Regions from separate parts of the Streptomyces sp. NPDC001868 genome, predicted to be linked through region 2. Evidence: riboswitches for the same ligand, from Rfam matches in the RefSeq annotation. Region 2 holds a riboswitch; each other region holds the start of a gene.
What was found. A riboswitch is a leader RNA that binds a small molecule or an ion and turns the genes downstream of it on or off. The one in region 2 is predicted to bind cyclic di-AMP.
Positions count from the first base shown of each region.

Region 1: another riboswitch for cyclic di-AMP. It lies ahead of ABT147_RS05715 (C40 family peptidase); the one in region 2 lies ahead of ABT147_RS34385 (M23 family metallopeptidase).
Region 3: another riboswitch for cyclic di-AMP. It lies ahead of ABT147_RS03115 (M23 family metallopeptidase); the one in region 2 lies ahead of ABT147_RS34385 (M23 family metallopeptidase).

Region 1 is NZ_JBEOYO010000003.1:214,120-221,523, forward strand. Features, by position in the region: gene ABT147_RS05705 (M23 family metallopeptidase) at 1-869, shown strand, start outside; gene pcrA (DNA helicase PcrA) at 1,004-3,523, opposite strand; cyclic di-AMP (ydaO/yuaA leader) riboswitch at 3,766-3,939, shown strand; gene ABT147_RS05715 (C40 family peptidase) at 3,949-5,160, shown strand; gene ABT147_RS05720 (hypothetical protein) at 5,193-5,546, opposite strand; gene ABT147_RS05725 (C40 family peptidase) at 6,052-7,131, shown strand; gene ABT147_RS05730 (LuxR C-terminal-related transcriptional regulator) at 7,267-7,404, opposite strand, start outside.
Region 2 is NZ_JBEOYO010000041.1:49,663-57,066, reverse strand. Features, by position in the region: gene ABT147_RS34395 (PrsW family intramembrane metalloprotease) at 1-1,147, shown strand, start outside; gene ABT147_RS34390 (aldo/keto reductase) at 1,611-2,555, opposite strand; gene ABT147_RS34385 (M23 family metallopeptidase) at 2,742-3,803, opposite strand; cyclic di-AMP (ydaO/yuaA leader) riboswitch at 3,814-3,975, opposite strand; gene ABT147_RS34380 (PP2C family protein-serine/threonine phosphatase) at 4,249-5,370, opposite strand; gene ABT147_RS34375 (GTP cyclohydrolase II) at 5,492-6,142, opposite strand; gene ABT147_RS34370 (MarR family winged helix-turn-helix transcriptional regulator) at 6,306-6,908, opposite strand; gene ABT147_RS34365 (dihydrofolate reductase family protein) at 6,963-7,404, shown strand, end outside.
Region 3 is NZ_JBEOYO010000002.1:143,201-150,604, reverse strand. Features, by position in the region: gene ABT147_RS03130 (bifunctional acetate--CoA ligase family protein/GNAT family N-acetyltransferase) at 1-1,559, opposite strand, end outside; gene ABT147_RS03125 (HPr family phosphocarrier protein) at 1,760-2,041, shown strand; gene ABT147_RS03120 (GntR family transcriptional regulator) at 2,233-2,937, opposite strand; gene ABT147_RS03115 (M23 family metallopeptidase) at 3,138-3,926, opposite strand; cyclic di-AMP (ydaO/yuaA leader) riboswitch at 3,939-4,113, opposite strand; gene ABT147_RS03110 (M16 family metallopeptidase) at 4,350-5,738, opposite strand; gene ABT147_RS03105 (M16 family metallopeptidase) at 5,735-7,111, opposite strand.

The sequences.
Region 1 (7,404 bases), on a different contig from region 2:
AACACCTCCCCGCGGACGGCGAGTTCGAGACCGACGGCGCGGACCGCGCCGCGCTCCTCGACGGCGAGGAGGAGGCCGCCCCGGCGGCCACCCACAGCACGAGCCCCGGCCGGGCGGCCACCCGCGCGGCCTCGCGATCGCGCCGGAAGGCTCCGGCCAAACGTTCCGCCCTGCTGACCGTGGCCGTTCCGTCGGCCTGTGTCATGGGAGTCGCCGGCATCGCGGCGGCCTCGGTCGGTGCCACGTCGGACGACACGGAGACGACGGCGACCGTCAAGTCGGACGCCACCGCCGTGAAGCCGTCCACCGCCAACAACCAGCTCGACACCCAGCTGGAGAGTCTCTCCGCCGAGGCCGACGACTTCGCCGACCGCGCGAGCCGGACGCAGGAGCGTATCGACCTCAAGGCCCAGCAGGAGCTGCAGCAGAAGAAGGCGGCGGCCGAGGCGGCACGCAAGGAGCGACTGCGGCCCAAGTTCGCCCTGCCGGTCGCCAGGCACGGACTCAGCGCCTACTACGGCCAGTCCGGCGTCAACTGGATGAGCCTGCACACCGGTATCGACTTCCCGGTCTCGTACGGCACCCCGGTGATGGCCGCGACCGACGGCACCGTGCGCACCCAGTGGAACAGCGCCTACGGCAACATGGTCATCGTGACCGCCAAGGACGGCACCGAGACCTGGTACTGCCACCTCTCCACGTACAAGGTCGCCTCCGGTACGACCGTCAAGGCCGGCGACACCATCGCCTACTCCGGCAACTCGGGCAACTCCACCGGCCCGCACCTGCACTTCGAGGTCCACCCGGCGGGCGGCTCCGCCATCGACCCGCTGCCGTGGCTGCGCAGCCACGGGCTGGACCCGACGTAACGGACGCCGTAGCGGCCTCCGTCACGGACGCGCGCATACGGGCGCATCCGGACAGGACAAGAACAAGGACGAGGACCGGGCCCCTGCCGAGCAGGGGCCCGAGTCATGTCGGTGACGAGACGGGAGCCGGCTCGCTACAGCTTCTCCACCGGCGCGTACCGCAGCAGCAGCCGCTTCGGCTTGGTGTCGCCGAAGTCGATCGTCGCCTCCGCGTTGGCACCCGAGCCGCCGACGCCGACGACCGTGCCGAGGCCGAACTGGTCATGGGTGACGCGGTCGCCCACGGCGAGCGAGACCACCGGCTTCTCGTTGCTCCGGCGGGTCGCGAAGCCGGACGCGCCGGAGGCCGAGGAGCGGGAACGGGACGAGGACAACGAGGACGCGATCCCGCCGGCCGGGCCCGAGGACACCGGCGCGGAGGCACCCGTGCGCTTCCACTCCAGATGGGTGGCCGGGATCTCCTCCAGGAACCGGGACGGCGGGTTGTACGAGGGCTGGCCCCAGGCGCTGCGGAGCGCGGACCGGGTGAGGTAGAGCCGTTCCCGCGCGCGGGTGATGCCGACGTACGCGAGGCGGCGCTCCTCCTCCAGTTCCTTGGTCTGGCCGAGGGCGCGCATGTGCGGGAAGACGCCGTCCTCCATACCGGTGAGGAAGACGACCGGGAACTCCAGGCCCTTGGCGGTGTGGAGGGTCATGAGCGTGATGACGCCCGAGCCGTCCTCCTCGTCGTCCGGGATCTGGTCGGAGTCGGCGACCAGCGCGACCCGCTCCAGGAAGGCGGAGAGGCCGACGGGTGTCGCGGCAGCCTCGCCCTCGCCCTCCCCTTCGCCTGCCGCGGCCCCGGACTCCTGCTCGAACTCCAGGGCGACGGCGGCGAGTTCCTGGAGGTTCTCGATGCGGGTCTCGTCCTGCGGGTCGGTGGAGGCCTGCAACTCGGCGAGATAGCCGGTGCGTTCGAGGACGGCCTCCAGGATGGTCGCCGGTCCGGCACCGGACTCGACGACGGTCCGCAGGTCCTCCAGCAGCGTGTTGAACCGCTTGACGGCGTTCGTCGACCGGGCCGCCATGCCGTACGCCTCGTCGACGCGCTTCAGGGCCTGCGAGAAGCTGATCTTCTCGCGCTGCGAGAGGGCGTCGATCATCGCCTCGGCGCGGTCGCCGATGCCGCGCTTGGGGACGTTGAGGATGCGGCGCAGCGGGACGGAGTCCTCCGGGTTGGCGAGGACACGCAGATACGCGAGGACGTCCCGGACCTCCTTGCGCTCGTAGAAGCGGACACCGCCGACGACCTTGTAGGGCAGGCCGACGCGGATGAACACCTCTTCGAAGACACGGGACTGGGCGTTCGTACGGTAGAAGACGGCGACGTCTCCCGCCTTCGCGTCGCCCGCGTCCGTCAGTCGGTCTATCTCGTCGGCGACGAACTGGGCCTCGTCGTGCTCGGTGTCGGCGACATAGCCGGTGATCTGCGCGCCCGCGCCCGCGTTGGTCCACAGGTTCTTGGGGCGGCGGGACTCGTTGCGCTCGATGACCGCGTTGGCGGCGCTCAGGATGGTCTGGGTGGAGCGGTAGTTCTGCTCCAGCAGGATCGTCGTCGCGTCCGGGTAGTCCTCCTCGAACTGGAGGATGTTGCGGATGGTCGCGCCGCGGAAGGCGTAGATCGACTGGTCGGCGTCACCCACGACGCACAGCTCGGCGGGCGGTACGTCCCCCTCGTTGGGCGGTACGTCCACGGGGTGCTCGGAGGTGCCGACCAGCTCTCTGACCAGGGCGTACTGTGCGTGGTTGGTGTCCTGGTACTCGTCGACGAGGACATGGCGGAAGCGGCGGCGGTAGTGCTCGGCGACGTCCGGGAAGGCGCGCAGCAGATTGACCGTCGTCATGATCAGGTCGTCGAAGTCGAGCGCGTTCGCCTCGCGGAGGCGGGACTGGTACATCGCGTAGGCCTGGGCGAGCGTCTTCTCGAAGCCGTCGGAGGCCTGGGCGGCGAAGTCCTCCTCGTCGATCAGCTCGTTCTTCAGGTTCGAGATCTTGGCGCTGAAGGACTTGGGCGGGAAGCGCTTCGGATCGAGGTCCAGATCACGGCAGACGAGCGCCATCAGGCGCTTGCTGTCGGCGGCGTCGTAGATCGAGAAGGAGGATGTGAAGCCGAGCCTCTTCGACTCGCGCCGCAGGATCCGGACGCACGAGCTGTGGAAGGTCATGACCCACATCGCGTGGGCGCGCGGGCCGACGAGCTGCTCGACGCGCTCCTTCATCTCGCCGGCGGCCTTGTTGGTGAAGGTGATCGCGAGGATCTGGCCCGGGTGGACATGCCGCTCGCCGAGCAGGTGTGCGATGCGATGGGTGAGCACCCGGGTCTTGCCGGAGCCGGCGCCGGCCACGATGAGCAGGGGCGAGCCGGCGTGGACCACGGCCGCGCGCTGGTTCTCGTTGAGCCCGTCGAGGAGGGCCGCCGCGTCCAGGGCCGGGCGGGGGGCGCCGTCGCGGTAGTACGCGTCGCGGTCCGGGGGCGCGTCGAACTTCCCGCCGAACAGATCGTCCGGAAGCGGCTCCGGTACGTGATCGTCCTCGGGCGGCGGCGGGGGCTCCTCCGCGTGGCCGCGGGGGGCCTGGAGGTCCGCCAGGAAGCTGTCGTCAAAGAGGCTGCTCATCGCTCTCCGAGTCTAGGCGCCCCCACTGACAGCGAGAGGCCGCCCCGGGAAGTCCGCATCCGCCACACACCGCGACCGCGTTGCGACGGTGAGCGATCGAGCGTACCGCCTGTCGTGCCGAAGAGGCTAAGGTCACGAAAACGTATCGGGCATATCGAACATCAACCTTCACACGGGCCACACGAGTTGGCTAGCTTTTTCTTCTGGGCCGTACGACCCAACCGGCGAACGTCGCCGGGCCGCACGACCCTCCGCCGAGTCCGGCACGCCTCCCGTGGCAGCCGGAGCCGGGGACCCACCGATCCTCTGGGGTGAATCGACCCGACCGCCGCACGCGGCAAGGGTCGTAGGGCAAACCTTCCGAAGCTTGCGCCCGAACCCGACAGCTAACTCGGTAGGCGGACAACGGAAGGAGACGCCGAACCATGGCGCCGCACCGCAAGCCGCGTCCTGCCGGAACACGCGTGGGCATACGCACCCCCGCTCTCGCCACGGCCGCCCTCACCTCCGTGGCCCTGCTCTCCCAAACGGCCGCGGCCGCACCCTCGGCCGACGACAAGCCGAGCCTGGAGGAAGTCGAGAAGAAGGTCGACGCCCTCTACCGCCAGGCCGGTTCGGCGACCGAGAACTACAACGCGGCCAAGGAGAGGACGACCAAGCAGAAGAAGCAGGTCGACACCCTCCTCGACTCCGTCGCCAAGCGCACGGAGAAGCTCAACGAGGCGCGGGAGGAGCTGGGTTCGTTCGCCGCGGCCCAGTACCGCACCGGCGCGGCCGCCCCCGATCAGGCCTCGCTGCTCCTGGCGGACAACCCGCAGGACTACTTCGACCAGAACCAGTTGATGGACCGGTTGACGGAGCGCCAGAAGGACGCCGTCGACGCGTACGTCACCGATCAGGCCGAGGCGACGAAGCAGCGCCAGGAGGCGAGCGACAGCCTCGAACAGCTCACCGAGTCACAGAACGCCCTCAAGACCAGCAAGGCCAAGGTCCAGGCGAAGCTCGCCCAGGCCCGCGAACTGCTCTCCACCCTCACCGCCGAGGAGCAGGCCCGGCTCGCCGCGATCGAACAGCGCGAGCGGGAGGAGGCCGACCGCAAGGCCGAGGAACTCGCGCGGCAGCAGACGGCGGCGCGGACGACGGCCCAGGAGGCGCAGGAGACCCAGGGCGCCCCGAGCACCCAAGGGGCCCAGGGGACCCAGGAGGAGCCCTCCACCGGCGCGGAGACGTCCACCGGCACCACCGAGACCGCCGCCCCGGCCGAGGACGCCACCTACGCCTCGAAGGCCGCCAAGGCCCTCGCCTTCGCCCGCGCGCAGATCGGCAAGCCGTACGTCTGGGGCGCCACCGGCCCCGGCTCCTACGACTGCTCCGGCCTCACCCAGGCCGCCTGGAAGGCCGCCGGCGTCGACCTGCCCCGCACCACCTACGACCAGGTCAAGACCGGCACGACCGTCCCCCTCGCCAACGCCAGGCCCGGCGATCTCATCTTCTTCTACGACAACATCGGCCACGTCGGCCTCTACATCGGCAACGGCATGATGATCCACGCCCCGAAGCCGGGAACGTACGTCCGCGAGGAGTCGGTCTTCTACGACGGGGAGTCGTCGATCCACAGCGTGGTGCGGCCGGCGTAGCGGCAGCGTTCTTCGCACAGACGCGCGAGCCCTCAGGTCCAGAGCACCGCGATGAAGACGTTCGCGATGGTCAGCGCGCCCACCAGGCCGAACAGCGGCTTCTCCACCGTCTCTTCGTCCCGTTTCACGTAGACCAGCCCCAGGATCACGATCAGCAGGGCGAGTTTGACGCCGATCTTGATGTTGTTGACGGGCTGGTCGTCGGCCTGGTTGAGGCCGACGAGAAGCACGCCGGTGACGAGCATCGTGAGGGCGCCGTGCAGCATGGCGGGGACGAATCGGGCGGTGCCCTGGCCCATGGCCTTCATCTGGGTGAGGAAGCCGCCCAGGAGGGAGGCGATGCCGATGATGTGGAGGCCGACGAGGATGTGGATGAGTACGTCCATGCGCGGAGCCTAATGAGAGGCCTGTGATCCACCGGCCACCGGGCGGGTACCCGGAGGCGCCGAGGGCGGCACGCTCCGGGCGTTCCGGGCGTCCCGGGCGTCCCCGACACCCTGACGATCTTGCATATATGCGCCGCATAGCACCGCCACACCCCCGCCCGGTCCGAAATCGCCGCATCGGTCATCGCGCAGCGTGAAGTCGACGGCGCCAGGACGGGATCACGGTCACATACGGTCACCTCGCGGTCGGTGCACGCCACTTCCGTACAACGCGTTACCGTGCCCTCACAGCCAGGTTTAGCGTCCTCCCTCAGGTGCCCGGCTCCCCACCGCCGCCCGGACCAGGGGCGGCAGTCGGACACCACCGCCGAGAAAGTCCGGCGGCGTCCCGCTCCCCCTGTGCGGGCCGCCGCCGGACGCGTCACCGCTTCCCCCAGGCGGTCCGTACGGACAGACGATGTTCGTACTTCGGACGGCGGTCGTACGGAGAGGACGTGGACTCCACGTGGCAGCGCACCGCAAGCCCAGACAGCGCTCGCTCGGCGGCCATACGGTCCGCACGGCCGCGACGTTCGCCCTCGCGGGCGCGGCGACCGCGACCGGTTTCGACGGCACCGGACACGCCGATCCACAGCTCACGCCTGACCAGGTCAAGGCGAAAGTGGACAAGCTGTACCAAGAGGCTGAGGTCGCCACCGAGAAGTACAACGGGGCGAAGGAGAAGGCCGACAAGGCGCAGGAGAACCTCGAAGAGCTGCGCGACCAGGCCGCCCGCCGCACCGAGCGCCTCAACTCGGCCCGGGACGAACTCGGTTCACTGGCGGCGGCGCAGTACCGGGACGGGGGCATGGACCCCTCCTGGCAGCTCGCCCTCTCCGCCGACCCGGACCAGTACCTGGACGGCGCCGCCCTCGCCGAGCGCGTCGGCAGCCGCCAGTCGGCGGACGTCGCGAGCGTACGGAAGCAGCTGTTGGAGATCGAACGGCTCCGCGGGGCCGCCCGCGTCGAACTGGGCACGCTCAAGACCCGGCAGACCGAGCTGAAGCGACACAAGAAGACCGTCACCTCGAAGCTGACCGACGCGCGACAGCTGCTCGGCCGGCTCACCACCGAGGAACGGGCACGCTACGACTCCCGGGGCGGCACCGCGGGACACGCCTCACGCTCCTCCGACACGTCCCGGCGCGACCTCACCGGCCCGGTCTCCCCCGCCTCCGCCACCGCCGACGCCCCCGACTCCCGCGCCGCCGCGGCCGTCTCCTACGCCTACACCAAGCTCGGCAGCCCCTATGTCTGGGGCGCCACCGGCCCCAACGCCTTCGACTGCTCCGGCCTCACCCTCGCGGCCTACCGCGCCGCCGGAATCTCCCTCCCCCGCACCACCTACTCCCAGATCAACGCAGGCCGCCGCGTCGCCCGCTCCGAACTCCGCCCCGGCGACCTCGTCTTCTTCTACTCCGGCATCAGCCATGTGGGCATCTATGTCGGCAACGGCCAGATGATCCACGCCCCGAACCCCTCGGCCCCGGTACGCGTGGCGCCGCTCGACGAGATGCCGTACGCGGGGGCCACGCGGGTGGCCTGAGTCTTGCGGGCGGCCTGAGCCGAACGGGTCGGCTCGGGCCGGTCGGGACGGCTCGGGCTAGCCCGGGGCGGTCGTCGCTTGCGGCGCTCCCCGTCGGCCCGGGCCCGCACCCTCTCCGGCCCTCTCCTCTCCCCCTCACACCAGGCGTCGTGCCGTCGCCCACCTCGTCAGCTCATGGCGGTTGGAGAGCTGCAACTTCCGCAGGACGGCGGAGACATGCGACTCCACCGTCTTCACCGAGATGTAGAGCTGCTTGGCGATCTCCTTGTACGC
Region 2 (7,404 bases):
ACTGCCCGTCCCGCTGCTGATGGCCGTGTTCCGGTGGCTGGGCCGGGTGGAGCCCGGGCCCTGGCGGAACCAGGTGTTCGCGTTCGCCTGGGGGGCGTGTGCGGCGGCGCTGATAGCCATCGTGGCGAACAGTTTCGCCACACGCTGGATAGCCACGGCCACCGCCGACCCCTCGCATGCCGACACCCTGGGGGCCACCGTCATAGCGCCCGTGGTGGAGGAGACCGCCAAGGCCGCGGCCGTCTTACTCGTCTTCCTGTTCCGGAGGCGGGAGTTCACCGGGATCGTGGACGGGGTGGTGATCGCGGGGTTCACCGCGACCGGGTTCGCGTTCACCGAGAACATCCTGTACCTGGGGACCGCGTTCGGGACGGACCAGCTCAGCGGGGGGAGCGGGCTGGCGTCCGTCACCGCGGCCACGTTCTTCGTACGGGTGATCATGTCGCCGTTCGCGCATCCCCTGTTCACCGTGCTGACGGGGATCGGGTTCGGGGTCGCGGCGTTCTCCGCGGAGTGGCAGCGGGCGCGGCGGGTGCTCGTGCCGGCGAGTGGGCTGCTGCTCGCCATGGGGATGCACTCGATCTGGAACGGGTCGGCGACGTTCGGGGAGTACGGGTTCTTCGCGGTGTACGCGGCGTTCATGGTGCCGGCGTTCGGGCTGCTGACGTGGCTGGTGATCTGGGCTCGGCAGCGGGAGTTGCGGAAGGTGCGGGAGGAGTTGCCGGCGTATGCGGCGGCGGGGTGGCTGACGCCGGCTGAGCCGTATGTACTGGGGTCGATGCGGGCTCGGCGGGTGGCGCGGGAGTATGCGGCGCATCACTTCGGCAAGGCGGGGGGTCGGTCGGTCGGGGAGTACGAGGTGTACGCGACGAAGTTGGCGTTTCTGCGGTATCGGGGGCGGCGGGGGCGGGTCGGGGCGGACTTCGCGTTGCGCGAGCGGGAGTTGCTGTTCGAGCTGTGGCGGCGGCGGGATGTGGCTCGGCCGGCCTTGGGGTATGCGGGGCTGGAGGTCGGGCCTGCGGGGTGGGCTGGGCACGGGTATGGGCACGGGCAGGGCGGTTATGGCGGGTACGGGCCGGGGTTCCCGCAACCGGCGGGGTACGGGGTGACGCCGCCGTATTCCGCGTACAACCCGTATCGGTCGTAGGGGCGGGCGAGTTCGCCCGCTGCCGGTGAGTGGTTCGCCCGCTGCCGGTGGGTCGTTCTGGCGGTCCGGTGAGTGGGTCGCCTGTCGCCTGTGGGTGGTTCGCCCAGGGGCGGTGGGTGGGTCGGGGGCGCGCCGGGGGGTGTCCGTCCTCGGAACGGCGCGGAATCGGTGGGCTGGGAAGTTTGACGAGTTGACGCGCCAACCGCTGCGGGCGGACACCCCCCGGCACACCCCCTTCTCGCCGTACGCGGCCGACCCGACGTACGGGGTGCGGTGCGGTGCGGTCATGCATGCCCGGCGCCCCTGCCCCCCGTCGACCCCAGCCCACCCGCCGTACGGCGTGCGGTCGTCGCGCAGTCGGCGGTCCGGCTACGGCCTCCACGCCCCGTTTCGCTGCGGGCAGCCGTGTCGCTGGGGGGTGCGAGGGGCGTGGGCTGTTTCTGTCGGCCGCTGTGGGCGGGGACTACGCCGATGCTGTTGTCAGTTTGTCGAGTTCCTCGGGGGTGAGGGTGAGGTCGGCGACGGCGAGGAGGGCGGGGAGTTGGTCGAGGGTGCGGGCTGAGGCGATGGGGGCGGCCACTGTCGGCTGGGCGGCGAGCCAGGCGAGGGCGACGGTTGCGTGGGCGGCGCCGCGGGACTCGGCGATCTCGTCGAGGGCCGTGAGGACCCGCGTGCCGGCCGGGGTTTCCAGGTACGCGCCGGCGCCGGCCGCCCGGGGGCTGTCGACCGTCGTGCCGGGGCGGTACTTGCCCGTGAGGAAGCCCTTGGCGAGGGCGAAGTAGGGGACGGCGGAGAGGCCGTGGTCGGCGGCGAGGGTCTGGAGGGCGCCCTCGTAGGTGTCCCGGGAGACCAGGTTGTAGTGGGGCTGGAGGGCGACGTAGCGGGCCAGGCCCTCGGCGGCCGAGAAGTCCAGGGAGGCCTTCAGGCGCTCGGGGGTGATGTTGGACGCGGCTATCGCGCGGACCTTGCCGGCCTTCACCAGGTCGTCCAGGGCGGTGATGATCTCCTCGACGGGGACGTCGGGCTGGTCGAAGTGGGTGTAGTAGAGATCGATGTAGTCCGTGTCGAGGCGGGCGAGGGAGGCGTCGGCCGCCGCCTTGATGTTGGCCGCCGTCAGGCCCGGGTACTCGGGGTGCTGGCTCACCTTGGTCGCGATCACCACGTCGGCGCGGTTGCCGCGGGACTTGGCCCACTTGCCGATGATCCGCTCGGACTCACCGCCCTGGTTGCCCTCGACCCACGCCGAGTAGGAGTCGGCCGTGTCGACGAAGTTGCCGCCGGCCGCCGCGTAGGCGTCGAGGACGGCGAAGGACTGTGCCTCGTCCGCCGTCCAGCCGAAGACATTGCCGCCGAGCGAGAGCGGGAAGACCTCGATCTCGGATGTGCCCAGCTTGCGAAGAGAAGTCATGTCCAACGTCAACCAGGGGGACGGACGCCCGCATTCCGCCCCCGCGTGAACGGCACGTGAAGCATGGAAGGGGAGGCGGGGCGGGGAGGGGACTGCAGAGGGGGAGGGCAGAGGAGGGGGCGTCGGGCATGACGGACGCCGCGTCGTCCTCGCGGACCTACGCGGCGTCGTTGGTGCTGATCTGCCTTACGGGGTCAGGCCCTTGCTGCGCAGCCATGCCGCCGGGTCGATGCCGCTGGAGGAGCCGCCGGGGTGGACCTCCATGTGGAGGTGGGCGCCGGTGACGTTGCCGGTGGCGCCGACGCGGCCGATGACGTCGCCGGTGGCGACCTTCTGGCCGACGCTGACGCCGATGGAGGACTGGTGGGCGTACCAGATCTCGGTGCCGTCATCGAGGGTGAGGACGGTCTTGTAGCCGTACGAACCCTCGTAGCCGGCCTGCGTGATGGTGCCACTGTGGACGGCCTTGATGAGCGTGCCCGTGGGGGCGGCGAAGTCGAGGCCGGTGTGGTAGCCGGAGGACCAGTAGGGGCCGGCCTGGCCGAAGGTGGAGGTGAGGGTGTACGAGGAGGTGGGAAGCGTGAACTGCTTGGCGAGGGAGGCGAGGCGCTCGGCCTCTTCCTTCCGCTCGGCTTCCTCGGCCGCCTTCTGCTTGGCGGCGGCCTCCTTGGCCTCGGCTTCCTTCTTCTCCTTGGCGGCCTGCTCGGCGGCCTTGTCCGCGGCGGCGGTCTGGGCGGCCTCGGCGGCGGCCTTGTCGAACGCGTCCTGCTGGGACTCGGCCTGCGCCATGATGCGGGCGCGCAGCGCCTCGCCGGCGTCGGCCGCGCCCTGCTCGGAGTCGGTGGCGGTCAGGCCGGCGTTGCTGAGCGGGGAGGTGGAGGCCTCGGGCTCCGGCTCCTCGGCGTCGTCCTCGAAGACCGAGCCGACATTCGGCATGTCGGGCATCGATATGGAGACCGGGGCCTTGCCGGACTGCGCGCTGGCCATGCCGGCGCCGCCGACGGCGGCTATGACACCGACGCCGAGAACGGTGGAGCTGCGGGCCAGTCCGCCACGGGCGAGTCCACCGCGCGGCTTGGCGACGCGGTGCCGGCCGCGAACGGGGCGAATGGTCTCCTCGCTGGGATTCCACTCCTGCCAGGGGCCCTCGTTGTCGCTGTTGTAGCTGCCGTAGCCGAACGTCTGGCTCTCGCCGTCGCGCTGGCTCGGTACGAACGGGGCTTCGGTCGCGGACCGGTTCGACGCCACGTGGGCGTACTCCTTCCTTCCTTTTCGTCTACCGGGTTAGCTGACGGGTTCGGAGCAGGAAGGTCTCCTACGCGCGTAAACCGGTCGTGCGTACTGCCACGGCGGTTTCCGTGCGATTCACCCCAGAGTGATGGTTCCCCGGTTCCCTTGCGGGATTCGACGCGTGAGCACGGAGCCGTCTCTTGTGACGGCTGGGACGACCGCGCTGCGTTATCGAACGTTAATAGACGCGAGTGCTCCATTCCAAGCTGTTCTGAATGATCGTTCCGGCTTTCGCGCCGGACTTTACGGGTCATGCGGGGTGGAAAACGGGCGAGTTGACCTTGACTCAGGAGTAACAGAAGTTCTGACGTTACGTCAGTTGTTATACGGAGAACGGTCGAACAGACACAGTCGGTGACATTCGGTGGTGCGAGACGCGCACGATGTGAGAGAGACGTGTGCGTCAGGGGCGGCGGACCGCCAGCAGCGCCATGTCGTCCGTCGTGCGGTCACCCGTGTGCCGGCGCACCTCTTCCGCGAGGGTCGTCAACAGGGCGCGCGGGGCGGAGAAGACCCGGCCGGACAGGCGCTCGGCCGGGTCGTAGAAGACACCGCGCGCGTCCCGCGCCTCGGAGAGGCCGTCGGTGTAGAAGAGCAGCATGGCGCCCGGCGGGAAACCGGTCTCCTCCGCGCGGTCGGGCCAGGTGGCCAGGTCCTCCATACCCAGCGGGAGCGCCGGCTGCGGGGCGTCCAGGGTGCACAGGGTGCCGTCGGCGTACAGCAGCAGGGGGGACGGGTGGCCCCGGTTGACGATCCGGGCGCGGCCGGCACCGTGCGGGAACTCCGCCAGTACGGCCGTCACGAACCCCTCGTACTCCACCGCCGTGTCCCGGCGCGCGGCCTCCCGCCGGGTGCTCTCGCGGGCCAGCGCCCGTTCCAGCCGCTGGGCGACCGCTTCGAGCGTCGACTCCTGCTCGGCCGCCTCCCGGAACGCGCCGATCAGCACCGCCACCGCCGACACCGCCCCCAGCCCCTTGCCCCGCACATCGCCCACGATCAGCCGGACACCGTGGGGCGAGTCCTGCACCGCGTACAGATCGCCCCCGATCGACGCCCCGGCCTGCGCCGCCTCGTACCGCGCCGCGATCTCCAGCCCGCCGATCCGCTCCTGCGGCACCGGCAGTACGGCCCGCTGCGCCGCCTCGGCGATCTCCCGGGCGGTGGCGAGCCGGGCGTCGCTGCGGCGGACGAGGCGGTTGATCAGTACGGCCAGTACGGCGACGGTGGCCACCGTGGCGATCTCGGTGATCGCGTCCACATGGCCCGCGTCGTCGTAGTGGAGGCGTACGGCGGTGATGCCGGCGACCGACGCGACGCCGGTGATCACCGTGCCGTGCAGCGAGAAGAGTGGGGCCGCCACGAGGGGCGCGGCGGTGAAGAAGGGGACGGCCGTGAACTCGCGCGGGGTGAAGTGGTCGTAGAAGAGGCCGATGGCGATCAGCAGGACGGGGAGCACGCGGACGAGCGTCCGGGCATACGAGAACCGCCGGCCGACCGGCTCCCTCGCACCCTCTGGCTGCCCCACGGATACAGGGTTTCCGGGGGACGGGGCGCGGGCGAGTCGGCGGAGCCGAGTGGGCTAGCCGATGCCCACCACCGGCCGACATCCAACACCGGCCGACGCCCACCGCCGTTCCGTCCGGGGCTCAGCCCGCCGTCAGTCCCGTCAGCCCGGTCAGCTCCGGCAGGGGAAGCGTGTGCTGGGTCTGGAGGACCTTCGCGCGGAGGTAGCGCACGTTGTGGGCGGTGGTGAAGACGCCCGTGGGGACGCGGTCGCGGACGCCGACCCCGAGGTCGCGGAGCTGCCGCGCCTTGTCGGGGTTGTTGGAGAGCAGGTCCAGCTCGTCGATGCCGAGGGCGCCGAGCATCTGGGCCGCCGCCGTGTAGTCGCGGGCGTCCTCCGGCAGGCCGAGCGCCGCGTTCGCCTCGTAGGTGTCGAGACCCTGGTCCTGGAGGGCGTACGCGTCGAGCTTGTTGTAGAGGCCGATGCCCCGGCCTTCCTGGCGGAGGTAGAGCAGGACACCACCGCGGTCGGCGATCCGCTCCACCGCCTCGCGCAGCTGCGGACCGCAGTCGCAGCGGGCCGAGCCGAAGACGTCGCCGGTCAGGCACTCGGAGTGCAGCCGGACCAGCGGGGCCGTGCCGGGCGCCGGGTCGCCGAGGACGATCGCCAGGTGCTCCTGGTCGTCGACGAGGCCGTGGAAGGTGACCAGTTCGGCGTCGACGCCGTAACCGTCCTGGAAACGCAGCGGCACCCGGACGCGGGCACGCGGGGTGGCAGCGGGAAAGTCGGGCATGCGGGTTCTCCGGTCCTGGCGCGGGTGTCGCTGTGCTTCAGTTTTGAAGCACAGCGCTCGCAGCGACTCTAACCCGTGCTTCAAATTTCAAGCAACCGGATTGGGTCGATCTCACATTCCCGCAACACGGGAAGACGCGACACAGGAGAACTTCGCGGTGGACCTACTGACCGTCCTGACCGTCCTGACCGGGCTGACCGGGCTGACCGGGCTGACCGGGCTGACCGGACTGGCTCGACTGGCTCGACTGACCCGACGGGCACGCGCGGCGGCGCCAGGGCAGGTCGTCGGAGCCGGCGGCCGCCTGCGGGTCCCCGCCCTGGATCGCCCCCGCGATGGCCGCGCAGATCTCCTCGAACTGGCCGATCTGTTCGGGGCTGAGGTGGTCGAAGACGGCCTTGCGGACCGTCTCGACATGGCCCGGCGCCGTGCGTTCCAGCAGGGCCATGCCCTCGTCGGTGAGCACGGCGACGCTGCCCCGCTTGTCCCACTGGCAGTCCTCGCGCCGCACCACGCCGTCCTTCTCCAGCCGGGTCACCGCGTACGTCAGCCGGCTGCGGGTGATCTTCTGGTGCTCGGCGAGGTCGGTCATCCGCATCCGCCGGTCCGGCGCCTCGGAGAGGGCGGCCAGCACGGAGTAGTAGAGGTGCGGCAGACCGGCCTCCTGCTGCAGCTGCCGGTCGAGCGCGTCCTCCAGGAGCGAGCTCGCGGCCACGTAGGCACGCCAGGCACGCTGTTCCTCGGGGGTGAGCCAGCGGGTCGTCATACGTACAGTGTAGTTATTGTTTAAAACTTGAACCAACCCACAGGGAGCGCGTACATGCCCCAGCCCTACGTCCTGTTGTCCGCCGCCGTCTCCCTCGACGGCTTCCTGGACGACACCGGGCCCGAGCGGCTGCTGCTGTCCGGCCCGGCCGACTTCGACCGGGTCGACGAGGTGCGCGCGGCCAGCGACGCCATCCTGATCGGCGCCGGCACCCTGCGCACCGACAACCCCCGCCTGCTGGTCAACTCCCCCGAACGCCGCGCGGCCCGCGTCGCCGCCGGACTCCCGGAGTACCCGCTGAAGGTCACCGTCAGCGCGTCCGGCGATCTCGACCCGGCGGCCCGGTTCTGGCACACGGGCGGCGAGAAGGTCGTCTACACGACCGAGAAGGGCGCGGAGCGGCTGCGCGGGCTGGGCCTGCCGGCCGGACCCGACGGTGTGGACGTCGTGTCCGTCGGCCCCGACCTGGAGTGGGCGGCCGTCCTCGACCACCTCG
Region 3 (7,404 bases), on a different contig from region 2:
TCGGAGTTCCCCAGGATCGCCACCCGCGGCCCCGCCGGCAGCGGCTGCCGGGCCAGCAGCAGCCCCGCGTCGACCAGCTCCGTGATCGTGTCGACCCGGATCACCCCGGCCTGCCGCAGCAGCGCGGACACGGTGGTGTGGGGCAGCCGGGTGGCGCGCACGGCATGCCCCTGGGGCGCGGAACCGTGGCGCGCCCCCTGCACCACCACGAGCGGCTTGACCGCCGCCGTGCGCCGGGCGAGGCGGGTGAACTTGCGCGGGTTTCCGATGGACTCCAGGTACATGAGGACGACATCGGTGTCCGGGTCGTCGTACCAGTACTGGAGGACGTCGTTCCCGGACACGTCCGCGCGGTTGCCGGACGACACGAAGGTGGAGACGCCCGTGTCACCGGTGACCCCTCCCCCGCGCCGGTGCAGCCGGGACAGCAGCGCGATCCCGATGGCGCCGGACTGGGCGAAGAGGCCGATGCGCCCGGAGCGCGGGGTCTCGGGGGCGAGCGAGGCGTTGAGCCGGACGTCGGGGGCGGTGTTGATGATCCCGAAGGCGTTCGGACCGATGATGCGCATGCCGTACGTGCGCGCCTGGCGCACCAGTTCGCGCTGGCGCTCGCGCCCCTCGGGGCCGCTCTCGGCGTATCCGGCGGAGACGACCACGAGCCCCTGCACGCCGTGTTCACCGCACTGGGCGACGACCTCGGGGACATGGGCGGCGGGGACGGCGACGACCGCGAGGTCGACGGGCCCCTCGATGTCGGTGACGGAACGGTGCGCGGGCACCCCGTCGAGTTCCTTCTCGTCCTCCCCGAGGGCCTTGTTCACCGCGTACAGCCGCCCGGTGAAGCCCGCTTCCCGGAGATTGGCGAGGACACTGCGGCCCACTCCGCCCGGTGTGCGCCCGGCGCCGATGACGGCGACCGAGCCGGGGGCGAGCAGCCGCTGGACGGATCTGGCCTCGGCCCGCTGCTCCCGCGCGCGCTGCACGGCGAGGGAGCGGTCGGTGGGCTCCAGATCGAACTCCAGGCGGACGACGCCGTCCTCGAAGCTGCGCTTCTGCTGGTACCCGGCGTCGGTGAACACCTTGATCATCTTGCTGTTGGCGGGGAGCACCTCGGCGGCGAAGCGTCTGATGTCGCGTTCACGGGCGACGGCGGCGATGTGTTCCAGCAGGGCGGAGGCGACGCCCCGGCCCTGGTGGGCGTCCTGCACGAGGAAGGCGACCTCGGCCTCGTCGGCGGGGGCGGACGCGGCCGTCCCGTCGGCGCCGATGCGGTCGTAGCGTACGGTGGCGATGAACTCGCCGCCCACCGTGGCGGCGAGCCCCACCCGGTCCACGAAGTCGTGGTGCGTGAAGCGGTGGACGTCCTTGGCGGACAGGCGAGGGTAGGGCGCGAAGAAGCGGTAGTACTTCGACTCGTCCGAGACCTGCTCGTAGAAGCTGACGAGACGCTCGGCGTCATCGACGGTGATGGGCCTGACGCGTGCGGTGCCGCCGTCGCGCAGCACCACGTCGGCCTCCCAGTGGGCGGGGTACTCATGCCGGTCCGACGAGGTCTGCATGGGCCCCAGAGTACGGCTCGCGTACGCATGCGGCGCGGGGCAGTCTGGGGCGGCACAACAGAAGCACAACAGAAGTGCGACAGCCGGTTCGTGGCCAGGCCGTGGGCCCGTTCCGGTACGTCGCCACATATGGGAAACTGGTCTAGACAACCGGTCTAGACCTCTCCGCAGTACCCGAGACACCTGAAGGGCAGCATCACATGGCTGAGCGCCGCGTCAACGTCGGCTGGGCCGAGGGCCTCCACGCCCGCCCCGCATCCATCTTCGTCCGGGCCACCACGGCCTCCGGTATCCCCGTGACGATCGCCAAGGCCGACGGGAACCCCGTCAACGCGGCCTCCATGCTGGCGGTCCTGGGCCTCGGCGCCCAGGGCGGCGAGGAGATCGTGCTCGCCTCCGACGCCGAGGGCGCGGACGTCGCGCTCGACCGTCTGGCGAAGCTCGTGGCCGAGGGCCTCGAAGAACTCCCCGAGACGGTCTGACCGACCGGGCAACCGAAGCGGAAAGGCCGGAAAGGCCACCCGCACGCACCACCCGCACACACACCGAAGGGCTCGTCCGATTTATCGGGCGGGCCCTTCGCATTTTCGTCCTGATTCCGTTCCATTCCGTTCTGCGGGCAGCAGAAAGAATGCCCTTCGGAATTCTTCCCTCTTTGTATACGGCTCCCGTGTTAATGCCGCAGGCTCGGCATGTTTACGGGGTGTTGCGAAGTCCTCACACGCTCCGGGCGTTCCGCCCCGCCGGCCCCGCCCGGAAATCGGAGCCGGTGCGCGGCGGTGGCGCGCTCGGTGTGCAGGGAGGTGATGGTCCGGGCCCGGTCGCTGTCGCCGCGCGCGACGGCGTCCACGATGCCGCCGTGCTCCGCCCAGGACTCCACGGGGTTCGCCGGTGCCTCGACCGCGTACATCCAGGCGATCTTGTGCCGCAGCTGGGCGAGTGTCGAGGTCAGGGCGGGGCTGCCGGACGCCTGTGCGAGCGTCTCGTGGAACCAGCCGCCCAGGGAGCGCAGATCCTCGCTGGTGCCCCTCCTGGCCCGCTCCTGGCCCAGTCTGACCAGGCCCCGCAACACCTTGAGGTGCGCCTCCGTACGGCGCTGGGCGGCACGGGCGGCGCCCAGCGGCTCCAGCAGCATGCGCATCTCCAGCAGGTCGGCGGCCTCCTGCTCGGTCGGCTCGGCGACGCACGCGCCCGCGTGCCGTCGGGTCACCACGAAGCCCTCGGCCTCCAGGGTGCGCAGCGCCTCGCGCACGGGGACCCGGCTGACGCCGTACCGGCGGGCGAGCAGTTCCTCGGTGAGACGGCTGCCGCGCTCGTAGACACCCGCGACGATGTCATCACGGATCGCCGTGCATACCGAATGCGCCGGAATACGCATGACCGACCTCCGCCTTAATCCCCGTGAAACGTCGATGATTGACGTGTGTTCCAGTGACTCTATTGCAGCGAGCCGGAATTTCCGATGGCGGACCGGAATCCAGGGATATTTTTTGGACAGGAGCTACGTCACAACAGGTACGCACAACGCGGAAAGCCCCGGCTCGGTGAGCCGGGGCCTCCTGCGAAGCGGTGGGTCCGTCAGACGTTCACGCCGTGCGAGCGCAGGTACGCGACGGGGTCCATGTCCGAGCCGTACTCGGCCGTCGTCCGGGCCTCGAAGTGCAGATGCGCGCCGGTGACGTTGCCGGTCGCCCCGGAGAGGCCGATCTGCTGGCCGGGGGTGACGGTCTGGCCGACGGAGACGCCGATGGACGACAGGTGGCCGTACTGCGTGTACGTGCCGTCGTTCATCTTGATGACGATGTTGTTGCCGTACGCACCGCCCCAGCCCGCCTCGACGACGGTGCCGGCGCCGACCGCCAGGACGGTCGTGCCGGACGCGGCGTGGAAGTCGACGCCGGTGTGGCTGCCGGAGGACCAGACGGCGCCGCCGGCCTTGTAGCCGGTGGAGATGTACGAGCCGCTGATCGGGGAGACGTAGGTGTTCAGGCGCTCGCGCTCGGCGGCGCGGGCGGCGCGGGCCTTGATCTCCTCGCGCTCCTTGGCGACGGCACGTTCCTGCTCGGCCTTCTCGGCGGCGGCCTTGCGGGCCTCCTCCTGCGCCTTCTTCTTGACGGCGGCGACCTCGGCGGCCTGCTGCTGGGCGACGGCCTGGGCGTCCACCTGGTCGGCGACCGTGTCGCCGAGGACGATGATCTGGTTCAGGCCGGTCTGCTCGACGGCGGGCTCCTCCGCGGCGAGCGCGGGAGCGGCCAGGGTGCCGATGACACCGGTGGTGGTGAGAGCGGCGACGCCCACGTTCCTCGTGGTCGTGCGCTGCACACGGCCGGGACGGCGGTGCTTCCCGGGGGCGCGGGTGAACGCCATGAAGTGGCTGGTCCTTTCCTTCCCTCTCGCCTACCGGGTTAGCTGACGGGTTCGGAGCAGGAAGGTCTCCTACGGCCGCCCCCCGTTTCGCGTCGCTCCGCGAAGGGCACCCGATTCACCCCAGGGACTTCGGTGGGTCCCCGGCTCCCCTGGCTCGCGCCATGCGGGGACTCGGCGATGACTGTCCGGTGCCGCGGCTGCGGCGAACTTCTGACGAACAGCCGGACCGACGCTAAGCGGGCCGTCTTCGAAATAACAAACGGATCACAGGATTTGTTAAGTACGCCACAGGTCAGACACACAACCTCCGCCATCAATACGGACAAACGCGGGCCCTGGTGACTCTTCAGTCACCAGGGCCCCACGGACGCGTGTCCTTCTGTCCGGTTCCTCCTCGGCTTCCCCTCGGCCTCTCCTCGGCTTCTACTCGGCCGGTACGACGGTGACTTCACCGATTCCGAGGGCCCTGACCGGCTCCTCGATCTGCGCGGCGTCCCCGACGAGGACGGTCACCAGCCGGTCCACCGGGAAGGCGCTCACGGCGGCCGCGGTGGCCTCCACCGTGCCGGTGGCGGCGAGTTGGCGGTACAGCGTCGACTGGTAGTCGTCCGGCAGGTGCTGCTCGACCTGGTCGGCCAGCGTGCCCGCCACGGCCGCGGCCGTCTCGAACTTGAGGGGGGCGACCCCGACGAGGTTCTGCACGGCGACATCGCGCTCGGCGTCGGTCAGTCCCTCGGCCGCGAGGGTCCGCAGCACCGTCCACAGGTCGTCCAGCGCCGGCCCGGTGTTCGGGGTGTCGACGGAGCCGCTGATGGCGAGCATCGCCGCGCCCGAGCCGTCGGGGGCGGAGCGCAGCACCTGCCCGAACGCGCGCACCCCGTAGGTGTAGCCCTTCTCCTCGCGCAGGACACGGTCCAGACGGGAGGTGAGGGTGCCGCCGAGGCAGTAGGTGCCGAGCACCTGCGCCGGCCACACACGGTCGTGCCGGTCGGCGCCCACACGGCCGATGAGCAACTGGGTCTGGACGGAACCGGGGCGGTCCACGATGATCACGCGCCCGGCGTCGTCGGCGGTGACCGCCGGCACGACGCTCGGCTTGGCCGGGGAGCCCGTCCAGGCGCCCAGGGTGTCGCCGAGCAGGGCGTCGAGGTCGACTCCGGTGAGGTCGCCGACGACCACGGCGGTGGCCGTCGCGGGGCGTACGTGCCGCTCGTAGAAGGCGCGTACGGCCGCGGAGTCGATGCCCTCGACGGTCTCCTCGGTGCCCTGGCGGGGCCGCGACATCCGGGACGTGGCCGGGAACAGCCGCTTGTAGAGCTCCTTGGCGGCCCGGCGGCCCGGGTTGGCGGTCTCGTGCGGGATCTCGTCGAGCCGGTTGGCGACCAGCCGCTCGATCTCGCTGTCCTCGAACGCCGGTGCCCGCAGGGCGTCGGCCAGCAGACCGAGCGCCTTCTCCAGCCGCGACACGGGCACTTCGAGGGACAGACGCACGCCGGGGTGGTCGGCGTGCGAGTCGAGGGTGGCGCCGCAGCGCTCCAGCTCGGCGGCGAACTCCTCGGCCGTGTGCTTGTCGGTGCCCTCGGAGAACGCCCTGGTCATGATGGTGGCGACGCCGTCGAGGCCGGCCGGCTCGGCGTCCAGGGGCGCGTCGAGGATGACCTCGACCGCGACGACCTGCTGGCCGGGGCGGTGGCAGCGCAGCACGGTCAGGCCGTTGTCCAGGGTGCCGCGCTCGGGCGCCGGGAACGCCCAGGGCCTGGCCTCGCCGGCCTGGGGCTGCGGGTGGAAGTCCATGGTCGCGAGCTCGGTCACTTCGCCGACTCCTCGTTCTCGTCCGTGCCTTCGGCGGCCTCCGCCTCGGCGGCTTCGTCTTCGGTGCCCTCTTCGCCGTCGACGGGCTCGTAGACGAGCACCGCGCGGTTGTCGGGCCTCAGGCGCGCCTTGGCGATCTCCTGGACCTCGTCGGCCGTCACCTCCAGGACGCGGTCGACGGCGGTGAGGGCGAGCTTCGGGTCGCCGAACAGGACCGCGTACCGGCACAGTTCGTCGGCGCGGCCCGCGACCGTGCCGAGCCGGTCAAGCCACTCGCGCTCCAACTGGGCCTGGGCGCGCTCCATCTCCTCGGCCGTGGGGCCCTCCGCGGCGAAGCGGGCGAGCTCCTCGTCGACGGCGGCCTCGATGACGGGCACCTCGACGTCACCGGAGGTCTTCACGTCCAGCCACGCCATGGAGGGCGCGCCGGCCAGCCGCAGCAGGCCGAACCCCGCCGTCACAGCCGTACGGTCACGGCGTACGAGCCGGTTGTACAGGCGGGACGACTCGCCGCCGCCGAGGATCGTGAGCGCCAGGTCGGCCGCGTCGCACGCGCGCGTGCCGTCCTCCGGCAGCCGGTAGGAGGCCATCAGCGCGCGGGCGGGCACGTTCTCCTCGATCACCTCGCGCAGCTGCTCGCCCATGATGTCGGGCAGCGAGCCGTCGCGGGGCTCGGGCTTGCCGTCGTACGCGGGGATGGAGCCGAAGTACTTCTCCACCCACGCGAGGGTCTGCTCCGGGTCGATGTCGCCGACGATCGACAGGACGGCGTTGTTGGGCGCGTAGTACGTCCGGAAGAACTGCTGGGCGTCCTCCAGGCTCGCCGCCTCCAGGTCGTCCATCGAGCCGATCGGCGTGTGCCGGTAGGGGTGGCCCTCCGGGTAGGCCAGGCGGAAGATCTTCTCGAAGGCGGTGCCGTACGGCACGTTGTCGTACCGCTGGCGGCGCTCGTTCTTGACGACGGCCCGCTGGTTGTCCAGGTTCTTCTGGTCGAGCGCGAGCAGCAGGCTGCCCATGCGGTCGGCCTCCAGCCACAGCGCCAGCTCCAGCTGGTGGGTGGGCATGGTCTCGAAGTAGTTGGTGCGCTCCCAGCTGGTGGTGCCGTTCAGCGAACCGCCCGCGCCCTGGATCAGCTCGAAGTGGCCGTTGTCCTTCACCTGGCCCGAGCCCTGGAACATCAGGTGCTCGAAGAGGTGCGCGAGGCCCGTACGGCCCTCGACCTCGTGGCGCGAACCGACGTCGTACCAGAGGCACACCGCGGCGACCGGGGTCAGGTGGTCCTCGGAGAGCACCACGCGCAGGCCGTTGGCGAGGCGGTGCTCCTTCACTGTCAGGCCTTCGGAGCCGGCCTCGGCTGTGGCCGTGTGACCCATGGGCATGTACGTCCCTTCGATCGCTGTGCTGAGTTCGCGGGATCCGTGTGCGCGGGATCCGTCCGTGGAATCGTCGCGGAAACCGCTGTTTTCCTGCCGGTCCTGCCACTGTATGCAAGCGCGCGGACCCCTGGAGAAGTTCCCGGGCGTCGTACGCCGAGAGCGAGACCGGGGTTGCGGCCGCCGGTGACTGGTTAAAGTCGGCGCACGCTGTTGACGCGGCGGCACGCAGGGCCCGGCGGGACGGTGAAAGCCGGGTCGTGTCCGGGTTGTCAGTACGGCAGTCCACAATG